Regions from separate parts of the Nonomuraea sp. NPDC052116 genome, predicted to be linked through region 3. Evidence: riboswitches for the same ligand, from Rfam matches in the RefSeq annotation. Region 3 holds a riboswitch; each other region holds the start of a gene.
The links. Region 3 has a riboswitch for cyclic di-AMP ahead of AB0L65_RS28875 (C40 family peptidase). Riboswitches for the same ligand answer to the same signal wherever they lie in the genome.
Positions count from the first base shown of each region.

Region 1: another riboswitch for cyclic di-AMP. It lies ahead of AB0L65_RS21760 (hypothetical protein); the one in region 3 lies ahead of AB0L65_RS28875 (C40 family peptidase).
Region 2: another riboswitch for cyclic di-AMP. It lies ahead of AB0L65_RS51250 (C40 family peptidase); the one in region 3 lies ahead of AB0L65_RS28875 (C40 family peptidase).
Region 4: another riboswitch for cyclic di-AMP. It lies ahead of AB0L65_RS42090 (GH25 family lysozyme); the one in region 3 lies ahead of AB0L65_RS28875 (C40 family peptidase).

Region 1 covers NZ_JBFAWA010000010.1:238,175-242,378, forward strand. Annotated here, with positions in the region: gene AB0L65_RS21750 (aminotransferase class III-fold pyridoxal phosphate-dependent enzyme) at 1-955, shown strand, start outside; gene AB0L65_RS21755 (alpha/beta fold hydrolase) at 952-1,797, opposite strand; partial or broken gene AB0L65_RS21760 (hypothetical protein) at 2,049-2,414, opposite strand; cyclic di-AMP (ydaO/yuaA leader) riboswitch at 2,714-2,849, opposite strand; gene AB0L65_RS21765 (DUF5302 domain-containing protein) at 3,016-3,216, opposite strand; gene AB0L65_RS21770 (MDR family MFS transporter) at 3,265-4,204, opposite strand, start outside.
Region 2 covers NZ_JBFAWA010000041.1:32,600-36,803, forward strand. Annotated here, with positions in the region: gene AB0L65_RS51245 (ROK family transcriptional regulator) at 1-924, shown strand, start outside; gene AB0L65_RS51250 (C40 family peptidase) at 957-1,487, opposite strand; cyclic di-AMP (ydaO/yuaA leader) riboswitch at 1,536-1,679, opposite strand; gene AB0L65_RS51255 (3-isopropylmalate dehydrogenase) at 1,781-2,827, shown strand; gene AB0L65_RS51260 (branched-chain amino acid aminotransferase) at 3,043-4,140, shown strand; gene AB0L65_RS51265 (O-methyltransferase) at 4,179-4,204, opposite strand, start outside.
Region 3 covers NZ_JBFAWA010000016.1:66,391-70,594, reverse strand. Annotated here, with positions in the region: gene AB0L65_RS28885 (M48 family metallopeptidase) at 1-325, opposite strand, end outside; gene AB0L65_RS28880 (hypothetical protein) at 640-1,458, opposite strand; gene AB0L65_RS28875 (C40 family peptidase) at 1,872-2,387, opposite strand; cyclic di-AMP (ydaO/yuaA leader) riboswitch at 2,461-2,625, opposite strand; gene AB0L65_RS28870 (NlpC/P60 family protein) at 3,020-3,994, opposite strand; gene AB0L65_RS28865 (NYN domain-containing protein) at 4,126-4,204, opposite strand, start outside.
Region 4 covers NZ_JBFAWA010000028.1:100,733-104,936, reverse strand. Annotated here, with positions in the region: gene AB0L65_RS42095 (MBL fold metallo-hydrolase) at 1-1,256, shown strand, start outside; cyclic di-AMP (ydaO/yuaA leader) riboswitch at 1,715-1,859, shown strand; gene AB0L65_RS42090 (GH25 family lysozyme) at 1,871-2,638, shown strand; gene AB0L65_RS42085 (DUF4142 domain-containing protein) at 2,902-3,603, shown strand; gene AB0L65_RS42080 (MarR family transcriptional regulator) at 3,651-4,151, opposite strand.

The sequences.
Region 1 (4,204 bases), on a different contig from region 3:
CGGCCCGATCATGGTGGAGCTGGCCGAGCTGCTGGTGGACACCGTGCCCAGCGCCGACTGGGCGATGTTCTCCAAGAACGGCACCGACGCCACCACGCAGGCGCTCATGGTCGCCCGCGCCGCCACCGGCCGGACCAAGGTGCTGATGGCGCACGGCGCCTACCACGGGGCGGACCCCTGGTGCACGCCCTCCCTGGCGGGCACGACGCCCAACGAGCGGGCCGACCTGGTGGAGTTCACGTACAACTCACTCGAGTCCTTGGAGACCGCGGCGGCGACCGTGGAGGGCGACGTGGCGGCGATCATCGTGACGCCGTTCAAGCACGACTCCTTCGAGGACCAGGAGCTGGTGGAGCCCGCCTTCGCGCGGGGCGCCCGCGCCCTGGCCGACCGGCTCGGGGCCGCGCTGGTGATCGACGACGTGCGGGCCGGGTTCCGGGTCGACCTGCGGGGGTCCTGGGAGCCGTACGGGGTGCGGCCCGACCTGACCGCCTGGTCGAAGGCCATGGCGAACGGCTACCCGATCGCCGCCGTCACCGGCACGGACGCGCTGCGCGGACCGGCGCAGACGCTGTACTCGACGGGGTCGTTCTGGTTCTCGGCGGTCGCCATGGCGGCGGCCAAGGCGACCATCGAGACGCTGCGCGACACGGACGGCATCGGCGCCATGGAACGCGCGGGCACGCAGCTCCGCGAGGGGCTTTACGCGCAGGCCAAGTCCCACGGGTTCGTGGTGAACCAGACGGGGCCCGTCACGATCCCGTGGCTCAGCTTCGACGGGGACGCCGACCTCTCCGTCGCGATGTGGTGGAGCGACGCCTGCCTGCGGCACGGGGTCTACCTGCACCCGTGGCACAACTGGTTCATGTCGGCCGCGCACACGGAGGCCGACGTGGCCAGGGCGCTGGAGGGCACGGACCAGGCGTTCGCGGAGACCCGTGCCCACTTCGGCTAGTCGGCGGTGAGCTTGCTGATCTCGGCCACGACGGACGGCCAGAGCGGGCGCGGCAGGTCGTGGCCCATGCCCGGGTAGGTCACCAGCCGGGCGCCGGGGACGGCCGCGGCCGTGGCCTGGCCGCCCGCGACCGGAACGAGCTGGTCCGCCTCCCCGTGCAGCACCAGCGTGGGCACCCGCACCCCGGCGAGCCCCGCCGTGCGGTCGCCCGAGGCCATGATGGCGGCGAGCTGCCGGGCCGTCCCGCCGGGGTCGAAACAGCGGTCGAACGCGAGTCCGGCCAGCAGGGTGATCCGCTCGCGGTCCAGCTCGTATCCGGGCGAGCCGATGACCGACCAGGTCCGCACCGCCTGGGCCTGGACCGCATCGCGGTCGGCGGGGGGCGCGGCCATGAGGGTGGCGAGCGCGGCCTCGGTGGGCGGGGCCGCCGAGGGGCCGGGAGTGGACATGATCGAGGTCAGGGTCAGCACCCGGTCCGGGTGGCGGATGGCCAGCGCCTGGGCGATCATGCCGCCCATCGACGCCCCGACCACGTGGGCGGCCGGCCAGCCCAGCGCGTCCATGAGTCCCGCCGAGTCGTCGGCCAGGTCGTCCAGCAGATACGGCGAAGGCGCCCCCATCGCGGGAACGCCCTGGTCGTAGAAGTGTGTGGAGAGACCGGCGTCGCGGTTGTCGAACCGTACGACGTGGTGTCCCTGGTCCGCCAGCAGCGCGCAGAGCCCTTCATCCCAGTGGATGAGCTGCGCGCCGAGCCCCATGATGAGGAGCAGGGGGCGCCCCTCGTGCGAGCCGAAGCTCTCGTAGGCGATTTCGATGCCGTTCGCGGCTACGCGGGTGGTCACGAGGACCAGAATGACATTCTGGTCCAGGTCCGTAAAGTTCAGCCCTTGAGAAGATTGCGGACGCGGTCGCTGGCGAGCACCACGCTGCCGCCCACCGCGGCCACGGCGCTGGCCACGACGGCGCCCGTGCTGGCGCTCCACTCTCCGGCCTCGCGCGCAGGCGGCGGCACGGCCGCACCGGCCGCCGGGGGCTCGGCCGGGTTGTTGTCACGCTCGGACCAGGCGCCGGTCGAGAACGGGACCGGGTAGTTCTTCTTGCCGGGACCGTTGCCCCACTTGGTGATGACGTAGTCGACCTTGATGTGCCCCTGGCCGCCGACGCCGTCGACGCCGAGCGTCTCCATGTTGAACGAGCCGCCGGTCAGCTCCGCGAACGTCTTGCCGTCCAGGTCGAGCATGACGCCGTTGTTGGAGGGCACGCCCGGGCCGCGGTCGCCGACGAAGAAGGGCAGCTTCTTGCCGTCGTGAATCACGTATCCCTCGGTCATGAGCGGCCAGCTCGGGCTGGCGGCCAGACCTTTCTGCATGGGCTTGCCGCTGGCGGGCAGACCGGTGTCCCCGGCGCGGCCGGAGGAGTCGTCCCAGAAGTACGAAGCGGTGGTCGAGCCCTTGAGCAGGACCTTCTCGTCCGTGTTGGAGTCGGCGTGGGCCGCGGTGCCGGCGATGGTGAGCGCGCCGACGGTGGAGGCGGTGAGCAGAGCGAGGGTACGCAAACCAGAACGTGCAGACATGAAAAGTACAGTCCTTCGCGAGGGGGCAGGGAGATTGCGCTCGCTTGAAAAAGGGCGTAGCAGGGGAAAGCACCTGACGGGGGAAAGCTACGCGGAGCGCGAAACGAGCCTGGAGAAGGGACCGCTCAGAGGGCGGCCGTCATCACGCTGTATGGGTGTTCTACGTGATCATTCAAGTTCTGCATATGTCCTCTCCATCTCGCCTACCGGGTTAGCTGACGGGTTCGGGCGGTGGAGTTGCCCTACCGACACAAGGTCGGATTCACCCCAGGGAGGTGGGTCCCCGGCTCCCGAGTGATCGGGATTAGGCGCCAGTCGGCTGGTTCCCTTGTGTGGTCCACGCCACCGGCTGGTAAGTGGGCATCACTCTAACCACGTATTCCGGACAAACACAAACAGTTCGTCATGAATCGGTGTAAAGATCTACCTGCCTCCGGCATAGAGAAAGGGGGCACGGCATTGCCGTACCCCCTTGAAATTCCCGGCCTCAGCCGCCGCTCTTGCGCCTGAACGATCTTTTACTCGCAGCCGGACCGTGCGCCCCGTGGATCTTCGATGGGTCGCCGCCCTTGCCACCCGCGCCCGAGTCCGCGTGCTGGTTACGCTTGCGCTCCAGCGCCTCGCGGAACTTGCGCTTCATCTCGTCCTCGGGAGTCTCGCTGACTTCCGGCTCCGGTGTTTCCGCCATGAGGACCTCCATGGTGTTGGGGACTATCACAGCTTCGCATGGCCCCGCTTATGACGCGAAACTGGCCTCAACCCTGCTCTGCGGCGTGGCGGGCACCTCCAGCCGCCTGGCCGGCATCGCCACCAGCGCCACCAGGGCGAGCAGCGCCCCCGCCACTCCCAGCGACGGGATGACCGCCGCCGCGGCGGAGGCGTGCGCGGCGGCCAGTCCGTGCACGGGCGCGTCCGCCGTGACCGTCGAGGTGTAGAGGGTGCCGCCGACGGCCAGCGCCACGGAGCCGCCGATCTGGCGGAAGAAGGTCAGGTTCGCGGAGGCGACGCCGATGTACTGCGGCTCGACGGACTGCTGGGAGGCCACGGTCAGGCCGGACAGCATCGGGCCCATGCCCAGCCCGATCAGCAGCATCCAGCCGGCCAGCAGCAGCCCGTCGGTGTGCGCGGTCAGGTTCAGGCAGAGCAGGGTGCCCGCGACGAGCAGGAACGGGGAGGCGACCAGCCACGGCTTGTAGACCCTGGTCCTGGACATGAGCGCGCCCATGACGACGCTGCCCAGGACCATGGCCAGCGTCATCGGGTAGATCCTCAGCCCGGACTCGGTGGCGCTGACGCCGAGGGACTGCTGAAAGTAACGCGGCAGGAACACCACGCCGGCGTACATGCAGAAGGCCGTGAAGAAAGACGTGACGTTCACGAGCGTGTAGGTGCGGTTGCCGAACAGGTGCATGGGCATGATCGGGCTGGCCGCCCGCCTCTCGACCAGCACGAACACCGCCAGCAACGCGGCCGCGAGCACGATCGGCCCGGCCACGGCGGCGTCGGTCCAGGTGTTGCCGTCCAGGCCCTTCTCCGTCAGGCCCAGCAGCAGCGCGCTGATGGCCACGGTGGAGACCGCGATGCCCGCGTAGTCGGGGCGCCCGCCGCCGCCCACGCCCGGCCGGTTCGGCAGGCGGCGCGCGACGATCGCGATCAGCACGAGGCCGATCGGCACG
Region 2 (4,204 bases), on a different contig from region 3:
ACCCACGTCGCCGGCGTCGACATCGGGCGTGACTGGATCAGGGTCGCCGTCGCCGACCTGCGCGGGAAATTCGCCGGCCGGAGGGACGGGCGCAACACCGCCCTCACCTCCGCCGAACTGGCCGTCCTGGTCGGACAGCTGTGCCGGGCCGCCGCCCGCGAGGCCGTCGTCGACTGGCCCGACATCGCCTGCGCCGTCGTCGGCACGCCCGGCGTGTACGACCCGGAGCTGGGCCGCCTGGAGTTCGCCCCCAACCTGCCCGGCTCCGACCTGGCCGAGCGCCTGCGCGCCGAGATGGAGGTCGACCTCGTCATCGAGAACGACATCAACCTGGCCGCCGTCGGCGAGCACACGCACGGGGCGGGGCGCGGCAAGTCCAACTTCGCGCTGGTGTCCGTCGGCACCGGCGTCGGGATGGGCATCGTGATCAACGGTGAGCTGTACGTGGGCGCCCGGGGAGCGGCGGGGGAGGTCTCGTACGTGCCCGCGACCGAGGACCCGGCGCCGCCGGCGGGCGACGCCCTGGCCCACGGCGCCACGGAGGCGGTCGCCGCCGCGCCCGGAGTGGTCCGCGCGGCCCGCGCCGCCGGCCTGGGCCTGGAGACGGCCAAGAAGGTCTTCGCCGCGGCGGCCTCCGGCGACGGCGTGGCCCGCTCGGTGGTGGAGGCCGAGGGGCGCCGCATCGGCGGCCTGCTGGTGGCGGTGGCCGCCGTGCTGGATCCGGAGGTGATCGTGCTCAGCGGCGGCGTGGGCCGCAACCTGGACCTCCTGGGGGAGGCCATCGAGGCCCGCATCGCCGAGCTCGGCCCGCTGCGGCCGTCGGTGGTGGCCAGCACGCTGGGGGACAGCGGCGTCCTGCTGGGCGCGGTGGCCCACGCCAGGACCCGTGCCTGGGACCTCATCTTCGACGCCCGCCTCCCCTGACCGTCGCGTGGGGAGGCGGACGCCGCAGCCTCCTACAGGGTGGCCGTGAGGGTGGTGGGCGTTTCGTCGCGCTGCTTCTGGAGCTCGGACCAGAGCCGTACGCCCTTGCGGTCGGGGCGGACGCCACCCACGAAGGAGTCTCTGCGCCAGGAGGTCAGGCGCTCTTCCTTGACCACGTCACCCGTGTGCGGCGAGTGGACCATGTAGCCGGGCCGGGAGATCATCCCGACATGCCCGAGGCCGTGGAAGAAGACCAGATCGCCGGGTTTGAGGTCCTGCCAGGCGATCTTCTTGGTGAACGCGCCGTACTGTTCGGCGGCGGTGCGGGGGAGTTCGATTCCGGCGTGCTCGTACGCCCTGAGCATGAGTCCGGAGCAGTCGTAGCCGCTCGGGCTGGCACCGCCCCACACGTACGGGGTGCCGCGCTTGCTCATGGCGAACTTGATGGCGATCTTCCAGGCGGGCTTCGGAGCCTGTTTCTCCTGGATTTCCTTGATCTGGCCGCCGGTCAGGGTGGTGAGGTCGTCGATCTTGGTCGAGGCATGGGCGGGGGGAGCCAGCATGAGCCCGGCGGCGCCCGCCGCCAGGACGATGGCGATTCGAGACAGGGGTCTGTCCTTCCATACGGCCGGCCGGGTTAGCTGACGGGCTCGGGCCTGGAAGTAGCCCTACGGCATGGGGATGCCGACTCGCCCCAGGGGGAATGTGGGTCCCCGACTCCACGCAACGGCGCGCGGATTAGGCTGGTCCGTGACTTTAACGAAACGGTCAAAGAACCGCAATACCGGACAAAGGGGGCGTCCGAAAGATGAGATGAAGTGTTCGTCAGCCGAGACGACGCGGTAAGGTACCGCCCATGGAGTCGCGTAACATCCGTCTGGCCGTCATCCCCGGCGATGGGATCGGCACCGAGGTCGTGGCCGAAGGGCTCAAGGTCCTGGAGGCAGTGGGCACGAAGATCGAGCCCACTCACTACGACCTGGGAGCCGCACGCTATCACCGTACCGGCGAGACGCTGCCCGACGCCGTGCTCGAAGAGCTGCGCGGCTACGACGCGATCCTGCTCGGCGCCGTGGGCGACCCCAGCGTGCCGCCGGGCATCCTTGAGCGCGATCTGCTGCTGCGGCTCCGCTTCGAGTTCGACCACTACGTCAACCTGCGCCCGGTCAAGCTGTTCCCCGGCGTGGAGACCCCGCTGGCCGACACGCCGCCGGAGAACATCGACATGATCGTCGTCCGCGAGGGCACCGAGGGCCTCTACGCGGGCACCGGTGGCGCCATGCGGCGCGGCACCCCGCACGAGATCGCCACCCAGGAGTCGCTCAACACCGCCTACGGTGTCGAGCGCGTGGTGCGCTACGCGTTCGAGAAGGCCGTCACGCGGCCGCGCAAGAAGCTGACGCTCGTCCACAAGACCAACGTCCTCACCTTCGCCGGTGACCTGTGGCAGCGCACGGTCAACCGCCTGGCGGCGGAATACCCCGACGTCACGACCGACTACTGCCACATCGACGCGGCCTCGATGTTCTTCGTGAGCCAGCCGGAGCGGTTCGACGTGGTCGTCACCGACAACCTGTTCGGCGACATCATCACCGACCTGGGTGCCGCCATCGCGGGCGGCATCGGCCTGGCCGCCAGCGGCAACATCAACCCCGAGCGGTCCGCGCCGAGCATGTTCGAGCCGGTGCACGGCAGTGCCCCGGACATCGCCGGCCAGGGCAAGGCCGACCCCACCGCGACCATCCTGTCCGTCGCCATGCTCCTCGACCACCTCGGCCTGCACGCCGAGGCGGCCAAGGTCGAGCAGGCGGTCGCCGATGACATCCTCGAGCGGCTGGCCGGCTGGGCGGGTCGCACCACCCACGAGATCGGTGACGACATCACCGCGCGAGTATCCGGCTAGGACCGCCTAGCCCCAACGCGCCTGGTGGTCCGACGAGGGCCGCCAGGCGCTTTTTTGCGTCCAAAAGGGCTGATCGCCGCATTGGCCGCTTGCCATCCCATATAGCGAGACAATAGGAAGTACCGGGACTGCCTTCCGGGCAGCGCCCGCTCACCAGCACCGATCCGCAGATTTCTGTAGATTTGGGCAGATTCGCAGAGAGAAGGACCGACGTCATGACCATCGCTCAGAAGCTCAGCTTCGACGTGCAGCTATCCGACCACGCTCGCACCGCGGCCGAGCGGGAGCAGGTACTGGCGAACCCCGGCTTCGGGCAGACCTTCACGGATCACATGGTCTCGATCGACTACACCGAGGGGCAGGGCTGGCACGACGCCAAGCTCCTTCCCTACGGCCCGCTCTCGCTCGACCCGGCGACCTCGGTCTTCCACTACGCGCAGGAGCTGTTCGAGGGGCTCAAGGCCTACCGCCAGGCCAACGGCTCGATCGTCGCGTTCCGCCCGTACGCGAACGCCGCCCGCTTCAACCGCTCCGCGCTCCGGATGGCCATGCCGGAGCTGCCGGAGGAGGCTTTCGTGGAGTCGCTCGAACTCCTCGTCCAGACCGACAAGGAATGGGTGCCCACGACCGAGGGTCACAGCCTCTACCTGCGGCCCTTCATGATCGCCACCCAGGCGGGGCTCGGCGTCAACTACCCGTCGAAGTCGTACAAGTACATGGTCATCGCCTCCCCGGCGGCCTCGTACTTCACGGGTGGGCTCAAGCCCGTCTCCGTCTGGCTGTCCACCGAGTACACGCGGGCCGCCCCCGGCGGCACGGGCTTCGCGAAGTGCGGCGGCAACTACGCGGCCGCGTTCGTCGCGCAGCGGCAGGCCGTGGAGAACGGCTGCGACCAGGTGGTGTGGCTGGACGCCCACGAGCACAAGTACGTCGAGGAGATGGGCGGGATGAACCTGTTCTTCGTCCTCGGCGGCAAGCTCGTCACCCCCGCGTTGACCGGCACCCTGCTGCCCGGCATCACCAGGGACTCCATCCTGGAGCTGGCCGGCGACCTGGGCCTGGAGACCGAGGAGCGCCTCATCTCGATCGACGAGTGGCAGGCCGGATGCGAGTCCGGGGAGCTCACCGAGGTGTTCGCGTGCGGCACGGCGGCCGTGGTCACGCCGGTGGGCACCGTGAAGGGCGCCGACCGCTCCTGGAGCGTCGCCGACGGCAACCCCGGCCCCGTGACGATGCGGGTGCGTGAGGAGCTGGTGGGCATCCAGTACGGCGCCCGCCCCGACGCCCACAACTGGATCCACAAGATCGTCTAGTGGGGACGGCCGGGTCCGCGAGGGCCCGGCCGCGGCGCCTAGTTCTTCCTGATCAGGGTCATCC
Region 3 (4,204 bases):
CCACGCGGAGCCACCAGGGGCCTTTGAGCCACGCCACCAGCTTCACGCCGAACGGCGTGGCGACGAGCAGCCCGGCGATGATCAGCGTGAGGGCCAGCGAGAGGTAGGCGGGCAGGGTGCTGGCCGCGTCGAACGCCTCGGACCTGGCGATCTGCGCGGCGGTGAAGTCGCGGGCCGGGTCGGGCGGTCCGGAGGTCAGGAGGTGCCAGGGGGTGCTGAAGGCGGCCACGGCCGCGATCACCAGGCCGAGCAGCACGGCCGCCACCGCCGCCTGCCGCCTCAGCCGGCGCTCGCCGTCGGACTCCGGCGGCCCTCCCCCGTTCACGGACACACCCTCACTCTGCCCCCGTCTTCCGCCCCCGCTCTCCCCCTTCACGAACACCCCGCCACCGGCCACCGAGCCCGCGCTCTCCCCTTTCACGGACGCGCCACCCCCGGACGTCGGGCCGACGCCCTCCCCCTTCACGGACGGGCCACCTCCCGGCATCGGGCCGGCGCTCTCCCTCTTCATTGACGCGCTCTCACCGTGACCGCGCGCCTCGCCACTCAGAGCCGTGGCGCCTCCGGCCTCCTCACCCTCCTTCGACGCCTCTTGCGACGCGTCGTCCACGTTCCGCCGTTCGCTCATCTGCCTCCCCCTCACGCGAGCCGGTCTCGCACGTAGTCGCGCCACCGTGCCGTCAGCGTGGCCGCGGAGAGGCCGAGCGCGGCGAGTGCTCGGTCTACGCCGCCCGCGCGGGCGTCACGGTAGAGCCTCACCAGCGTCCCCTCACCGAACCGGTCAGCCAGGAAGCGACACGCCAGCCAAGCCTCCTGGTACGCCCGGGCGAGCCGGACGGGGTCCCGCCCGTCAGCCGCGAAAGCCGCAGGTCCGGGCAATTCCCTCGGCAGCCTCCCGGCCCGCACCTCGGCGGCGAGCTCGGCGGCCGCGGTCCTCACGGGGAGTCCGGAGTCGCGATAGCCGACGTAGTCGGCGAACCCCTCATAGAGCCATGGGGGCAGGCGGTCGGTGCCGGCGACGACGTGGGTGAGCTCGTGGGCGAGTACGACGTCCTTGCCGGTGGAGTTCAGCCTGGCGAAGAACTCGGGAACGATGATCACGCGCCCGCGATCGGCCACCGCCGCCAGCCCGTCGACCCGCCCCACCCCGGCCAGCCCGGCCGCCTCGGCGGCGGACGAGGGAACGACTACGAGCGGTCGTACTGACCTTCCGAGCACCGCCGACACCCGCTGCCCCGCCCGATCAGCCCTCCGCGCGATGTCGCCGAGCTCGGCGGGGGTGATGTGCCGGCCGACGACCACGGACCGCGCCCCACGGACCACGACCTCGCCGTCACCCCACAGGCCGCGGACTTCGGCGGGAAGGATGGGGGAATCGGGGGTGGGGGCGCTGGCGGGGGTGACGGCGAGAAGCAGGACGGAGACGATCGCGGCCCGCCGATTCACCTGCCCTGACACGATGCCCGATCGTAGCCGCCCGCCGGCCCTTGACCGGCCACTCCGCACCCCCTTGAGAACCGCGCGCCCTTGAGAACCGCCCACCCGCACCGCATGCGGTGGCTGCGCGCCAGAGGACCGCACACCGCGCGCCATCGAACGGGGAGCCTGGCCCGCGAGCCGAGGGTCATTGGACCGAGGGTCGTGGGGCCGTGAGCCGTGGCGCGGGAAGCCGTGAGGCGGGTGGGGTGGGTGGGTGGGGTGGGGTGGCTGTTTTGAGGGGGTGCCGTTGCGGTGGGTGCGTTGTGCGGGTCAGCGGGCGTCTCCCTGGAGGCCCTCAGCCAGGTGCGGCGGGTGGCGCCGCCCGTGCTCCGCCGTAAAAAATGAAAGCAACAATGGGAGAGCCCCGCCCGGAGGAGCCGGGCGGGGCTTCTTCACATGCCGGGACGGACAGCGCCGACGAACGACGCCCGCCGCCATCCACTCAGCTTGTCGATGCGTACCCGTTCGCCTGTCCGAGGCGAGTGGACCATCTTGCCCTTGCCGACGTACATGCCCACGTGGCCGAGCCCCCTGAAGAACATCAGGTCGCCGGGCCGGAGGTTCCGCCACGAGACCTTGTTCTTGCTGCGGGCGAACTGGCTGGCCGCCACGCGTGGGAGCTTCACCCCGGCCTTCTTCCAGGCGTACTGGACGAGGCCGGAGCAGTCGAACGAACCGGGGCCTGTGCCTCCGTACCGGTACGGGTCACCGACCTGGTTCTTGGCCACGGAGACCGCCTTGCGGGCCTTCGCCTTCTGACGGGCGACCTTGGCCGCCCTCAGCGCCGCGGCCGAGGTCGTCTTCGAGGTTCCGGCGGTTGCGGCCGCCTTGGTCGTCGAAGCCGAATCGGTCGTGGCAGCCTGAGCCGTTGGGGCATGGAGGATCGCACCTCCGGCCGTCACGGTCATCGTGAGCGCTACGCCACTCAGGGCAATGCGGGACAGACGGGGGTTATGCAGGGAGGTAGACAGGATTTCTCCTTGACTCTTCCACGAATGCCTACCGGGTTAGCTGACGGATTCGGGCCTGGAAGTCGCCCTACGGCGCGATGTGCGCGCCGATTCACCCCCTGATCCCTGGGGAACTGGGATCGCTGGGTCCCCGGCTCCGTGCCTCCTGGCTGCACGGATTCGGCAGGCCAACCGTCCCGACCAACGTGTTGATATGGGGACATTTGGGCGGTTGACCAGCGGATCTTTATCTGTCTCACACCGGGAGAGACCGGTGCGGGTTCGCGGGGGACATGGCTTGTTCACCGCGACGTCGCCAGAAGCTACGCCGAAGGGTCAAGGATCGGCAAAGCGGGACACCGCCTGTAAAGATCAGATAGTGGAGTCAGTAAGGAGGGAAATCCCTGCTGGAACACCAGGTTCCGTTATCGAAATGTGACGCTGCTCACATTTGATTTCGCGCCCGTTTGTCAGGCCCCAAATGTCGTGTTTGTCACACTTGTTGTGGCTCGTCAGGCGTGCTGGATCGTTCCCATCACTCATCAACCGAACCTCGTTCGGTTGATGCGATCAACGATTCGGCGTCGTAGCTACGGGCGGATGGCGCCCACGAGGCGGCCGCCGTACGACGAGAGTTTGACGACCTTGACCACGTCGCCCGTCTGCGGCGCGTGAACGATTTTCCCGTCGCCGGCGTAGATACTGACGTGACCCAGGCTCGAGCTGAAGATGAGGTCCCCCGGCTGGAGGGCGCTCAGTGAGACCTTGCGGCTCGCGCCCCAGGCCCACTGCTGCCAGGTCGTGCGCGGCAGCGACACGCCCGCGGCGCGCCACGACGCCTGGGTCAGGCCGGAGCAGTCCCAGCCGCCCGGGCCCGTCCCGCCGAACACGTACGGCTTGCCCACCTGGGCGAAGGCGAAGCGCAGGACGGCGGCGGCGTTGCCCGAGGCCGGGCCCGTGTACTGGATGCCGACGCTGTTCGGGTTGCCGGGGTTGTAGGCGCCCAGCTTCTTCAGGAGCTTCTTCTGCTCGGAGATCAGCTTCATGATCTCCGAACGCTCCTTCTCGACCCCGTCCCGTTCCCGGTCGGCCGCCTCCAAAGCCTCCTCCGCCTTGTCGCGTTCGACCTTCAGCCCGCGGTTCTCCCGGTCGAACGCGGCCAGCTTCTCCGCCCGCTCCCGCGAGAGCTGCCCGGCCAGCGCCAGGCTCATCAGGAAGTCGTCGGGGCGGTCCGCACTCACCAGGCCGGGCAGGGAGGTCACGTCGGTGCCGAGCTTGTAGCTGTCGACGGCCATGCCGATCACCTGGGCGCGCAGGTCCGCGACCGTCGCCAGCTTGGTCTTGTAGCGGTCGTTCAGCTTGGTGTAGGCGCCCTTGGCGGCCTTGTACCGCTCGGTGGCCGTGTTGAAGCGGTCGACGACCTTGTCGGCCTTGTCGTTGAGCTTGTCGAGCTTGGCCTTGGCCTGTCCGAGGGTCGGCCGGGGATCGGCGACGGCGGCTCCCATGGGGGACAGGACCAGCCCGAACGCGAGACCCGCGGCCACCGGCACCCTGCCAAACCTCACTGTGTCGCCTCCCAGGGATGATATCTGGGGCGAATAGTACAGAAGTGGCGGGTGAGGTCACACGCTATCCACCCAATTCGTAATATCCCTGGCACAGCGCGGCAAATCCGCCCGTAAGGGGTGCAGGTAATCTAGGCCCGGCCCAGCCTGCGCAGCAGCAAGCCAGACGGAACGGGTCTGGCTCCCATCCGCCTGACGGACTCGGCCACC
Region 4 (4,204 bases), on a different contig from region 3:
GGGTGCGGATCACCCACGTGGTGGAGACCCATCTGCACAACGACTACGTCTCCGGCGGCCTGGCGCTGGCCCGGGTGAGCGGGGCGGCGTACCTGGTGGGCGGGGCCGAGGAGGTCGGCTTCGACCGTGTGCCGGTGCATGACGGAGATCGGGTCGCCGTCTCCGAGCGGATGTGGCTGGACGTGGTGGGCACGCCGGGGCACACCTTCCACCACCTGTCCTACGTGGTGGCCGGGCCGGGCGGGCCGGAGGGGGTGTTCACCGGAGGGTCGCTGTTGTTCGGCGGCACCGGGCGTACCGACCTGCTGGGCGCCGAGCACGCCCGCACCCTGGCCCGCCACCAGCACGCCTCCGCGCGGCGGCTGTCCGGCCTGCTGCCCGACGGGGCGCGGCTCTGGCCGACGCACGGGTTCGGCAGCTTCTGCGCGGTCACGCAGTCCGGCGCGTCCGCCTCGACCATCGGCCGGGAGAAGGACGTCAACCCGGTGCTGCGGATGGAGGCCGACGACTTCGTCACCCACATCCTGGAAGGCCTGGACGCCTACCCCGCCTATTACGCCCATATGGGCGCGCGCAACGCCGCCGGAGCGGAGCCGATCGACCTGACCCCGGCGCGGCGGGCCGACAGCGCGGAGCTGCTGGCTCGCCTGCGGGCGGGCGAATGGGTGGTGGACCTGCGCTCACGCAAGGCGTTCGCGGACCGGCATCTGGCCGGCACACTCAGCTTCGGCCTGGACGGGCCGATGGCGACCTGGCTGGGCTGGCTGGCCCCGTGGGGCGCACCCCTCACGCTGCTCGGCGAGTCGGCCGAACAGGTCGCCGCCGCCCAGCGCGAGCTGGCCCGCATCGGCATAGACCGCCCGGCCGCCGCCTCGACCGGCTCCGTCGAACAGTGGGCCGGACACGACCCGGGCCTGATCGCCGAGCTGGCCACCGCGACCTTCGCCGACCTGGCCGCCGCTCGCGCGGGGGAACCGGTCGGCGGCCTGACCGTCCTGGATGTGCGCATGGGCAACGAATGGCGGGCCGGCCACGTGGCCGGCGCCGTGCACATCCCGCTGCCCGAGCTGCCGGAGCGCCTGGCCGAGGTGCCGGAGGGAACGGTGTGGGTGCACTGCGGCACCGGCTACCGGGCCGCGGCGGCCGCGAGCCTGCTGGCCCGCAGCGGCCGCCAGGTGGTCCACATCGACGACGCCTACCCCCGGGCCGCCGACGCCGGCCTGCCCATCACCACCCCCGATGAGGAGCCCGCTTGACCACCCTCGGCACCGGCGACGCCGGGACACCTGCCGGGATCCGGTGACCCGCCGGGGCCGATCGACGTGCGGACCCCCGGAGAGTTGGAGTCCGCCCGGCTCCCGCGTGCCCGACGGCGCCGCGGACGTCAAAGGACGGGGCTGGAGTCACGATTACCGGTAGAACGGTGTTTTGTCACAATGGCAACGCATGAATGGCCTGCCCCACCTGTGCCGAGATCATAAAGGCCCGGAAGCGACGCCCCCGATTTTTTGCCAAGTGCCAGAATCCCTACAGGCACGGCATTTCAGCGCCGCCCAGTCGCCCACACCCGCGAATCCGATTTGCGCTACTTGCGCCATCTATGGGTATATGTCTATCTTTTGCCTAGTTGCGGCACACATGTGGAGCCCTTTCGCCACATCGTTGCCGCTTCGTTGACCGGACCGCGCGCTGCCCGAAGAAGCCCTTCGGGGACAGCGTCCGGCCGCCGAATCCGCGCCTCGCGGAACCGGGGACCCACGTTCTTGGGGTGAATCAGACGCCAGCCCAGGCTGCGCCATGTAGGGCACTTCCAGGCCCGAACCCGTCAGCTAACCCGGTAGGCGGTATGGAAGCAAGGAGTCAATGCCTCATGTCCAAGCCCCGGCTTGCCACAATCGCCTACATCCTCAAGAATCACCGCGATCTCCTCACCAAGTACCTCAGCTTCACCGTCGCCGTCGCGATCCTCGCCGGAACCGCCGCCATCGCCACCTTCGCCTTCGCATCGCCCACCGCGCAGAACCCGGTGCCGGCGACTCGTCAGGCAGCCGGACCCCTCATCTACGGCCTGGACATCTCCAATTACGAGCCCCTGTACGACTGGAATGCCAGCCCGGCCAAGTTCGGCATCATCAAAGCCACGGAAGGCACGTCCTTCCGCGACGCCTCATTCGCCAGGCACTGGCGCGAGCTGGGCAAGAAGGGCATCGTGCGCGGGGCGTACCACTATGGCCATCCCCGCAACAATCCCATCGCGGAGGCCGAGCACTTCCTGTCCGTGGTGAACTCGCAGCCCGCCAAGGCCGGCGACCTGCTGGTCCTTGACCTGGAGACCGCGAACGGCAGATCCGTCGCCGAAGTCAACGCCTGGGCCAAGACGTGGCTGTCGTACGTGAAGGACAAGACGGGGATCACCCCAATGTTCTACAGCGGCTGGAACTTCGCCAACAAGTACGGCAAGGGCCTGTCCGAGTACCCGCTGTGGGTCGCCCACTACAGCAAGGCCAAGGGGGCCATCTCCCCGCCCGCCGACTGGAAGTCCTGGGCCATCCACCAGTACTCCGAGTCCCCTGTCGACCAGAACGTCTCCGCGCTGACCGCCGACCAGTTGCGCGGCCTGGGCCGCCCCACGGCCTGAGCCCACACGGCGGGTCCGCACCGCGATCGGGTGGACGCCGCCCCGCGTGCTCCTCTCGGCCCGGAGGAGCACGCGGTGGACGCCGTCCACGGATGGCACCGGTGAAGGCCGCCTCGGGCAACGGCTCAGCGGACCCCGGCAGTCTTGCGCAATGCAAATCTTGCACAATGCCATGAACACTCCCGCACCCTCCCGCGTATCCCTCAGTGACCGGCGCCACTCACGAAGGCCGCGTCCAAGGGACCGGAAGGGGATGACGGCGTATGCGACTCCTCGACAGCCGTCGCGCTCTCATCAGTTGCGGCATTGCCGCCCTCTGCACTCTGACCGCCTGCGCCGGCTACACGCCGACGCCCGTCTCTGACACCGCCGGCCTCAGCACCGAGCCGACCGCCGGCCTCGGCACCGAGCCGACCGACATCGAGACCGGACCGACCGACGCACCCACCGTCCAACCGGTGGAGGACGAGCCGGAGACCCGCACCCGGCAGACCAAGTGGGGACCGCTGTCGGAGGCCGACCAGGAGCTCATCAAGAAGGTCCGGCTCGCCAGCCTGTGGGAGATGCCCATGGCCCAGGACGCGATACAGCGCGCCAACAGCGCCCGCGTCCGCCAGGTCAGCAAGGAGATCGCGGCTCAGCACGACATGCTCGACGGGCAGGTGCGCGATGTGGCCGCCAAGCTGAAGGTCAAACTGCCGGTGAAGCCCACGCCTCAGCAGCAGGACTGGATGACAGATATTTCCGGCAGGTCCGGATCCGCCTATGACAAGACGTACGTCAAATGGCTGCGCCTGGCGCACGGACAGATCTTCAGCCTGATCGGCACGGTACGCGGCACCACGCAGAACACCCTGGTCCGGCGCTTCTCCGAACAGGCCAACGCCGCGGTGCTCAACCACCAGCGCCTCCTGGAGAGCACCGGCCTGACGACACCCGAGAGCTTCCCCACCCCGTCCATCTGACGGCCGAGGAGGGAGCCCGCACGGCTTCCGGCCGCCGCGTAAGCGATTCAGACGGCGGACCAGCCCAGCGGGTTCGGCACGTCCAGGGGTGGCTCGCCGCCCGCCTCGTTGAAGGCGTTCATCGCCGAGATGAGCGCCCGGCGCTGCCTGGCCGACATCCGCGCCACGATCGCGCCGATCTCCTCCCTGCGGCGCGCGGTCACCTCGTCCACGATGCGGCGTCCCTCGTCCGTCAGCCGCATCAGGCTCTCGCGCCGGTTGTGCGGATTGACCTCCCGTACGATCAACCCGGCGGCCACCAGCCGATCGGCCATCCGCATCGCCGTGGAGGAGTTGACGCCCAGCAGCTCCGCCATCGTGACCAGCTTGGTCTCACCATGGCCGGCCAGCACCACCAGCATCCTGAACTGCGGCAACGTGACCCTGTCCCCGACCGCTCCCAATGACCTCACCGCGACCGCCACCAACAGCCGCGACCCGGTCAGCACCGCCGTGACGACAGCCGAAAGATCCTCTCCCCGCGCCTGGAGGTCATCGTCATCCTTCATAGGCACTGTTGTACATGCGCGGGGCGGATCACGGGCACGAGATCCCGCCACCT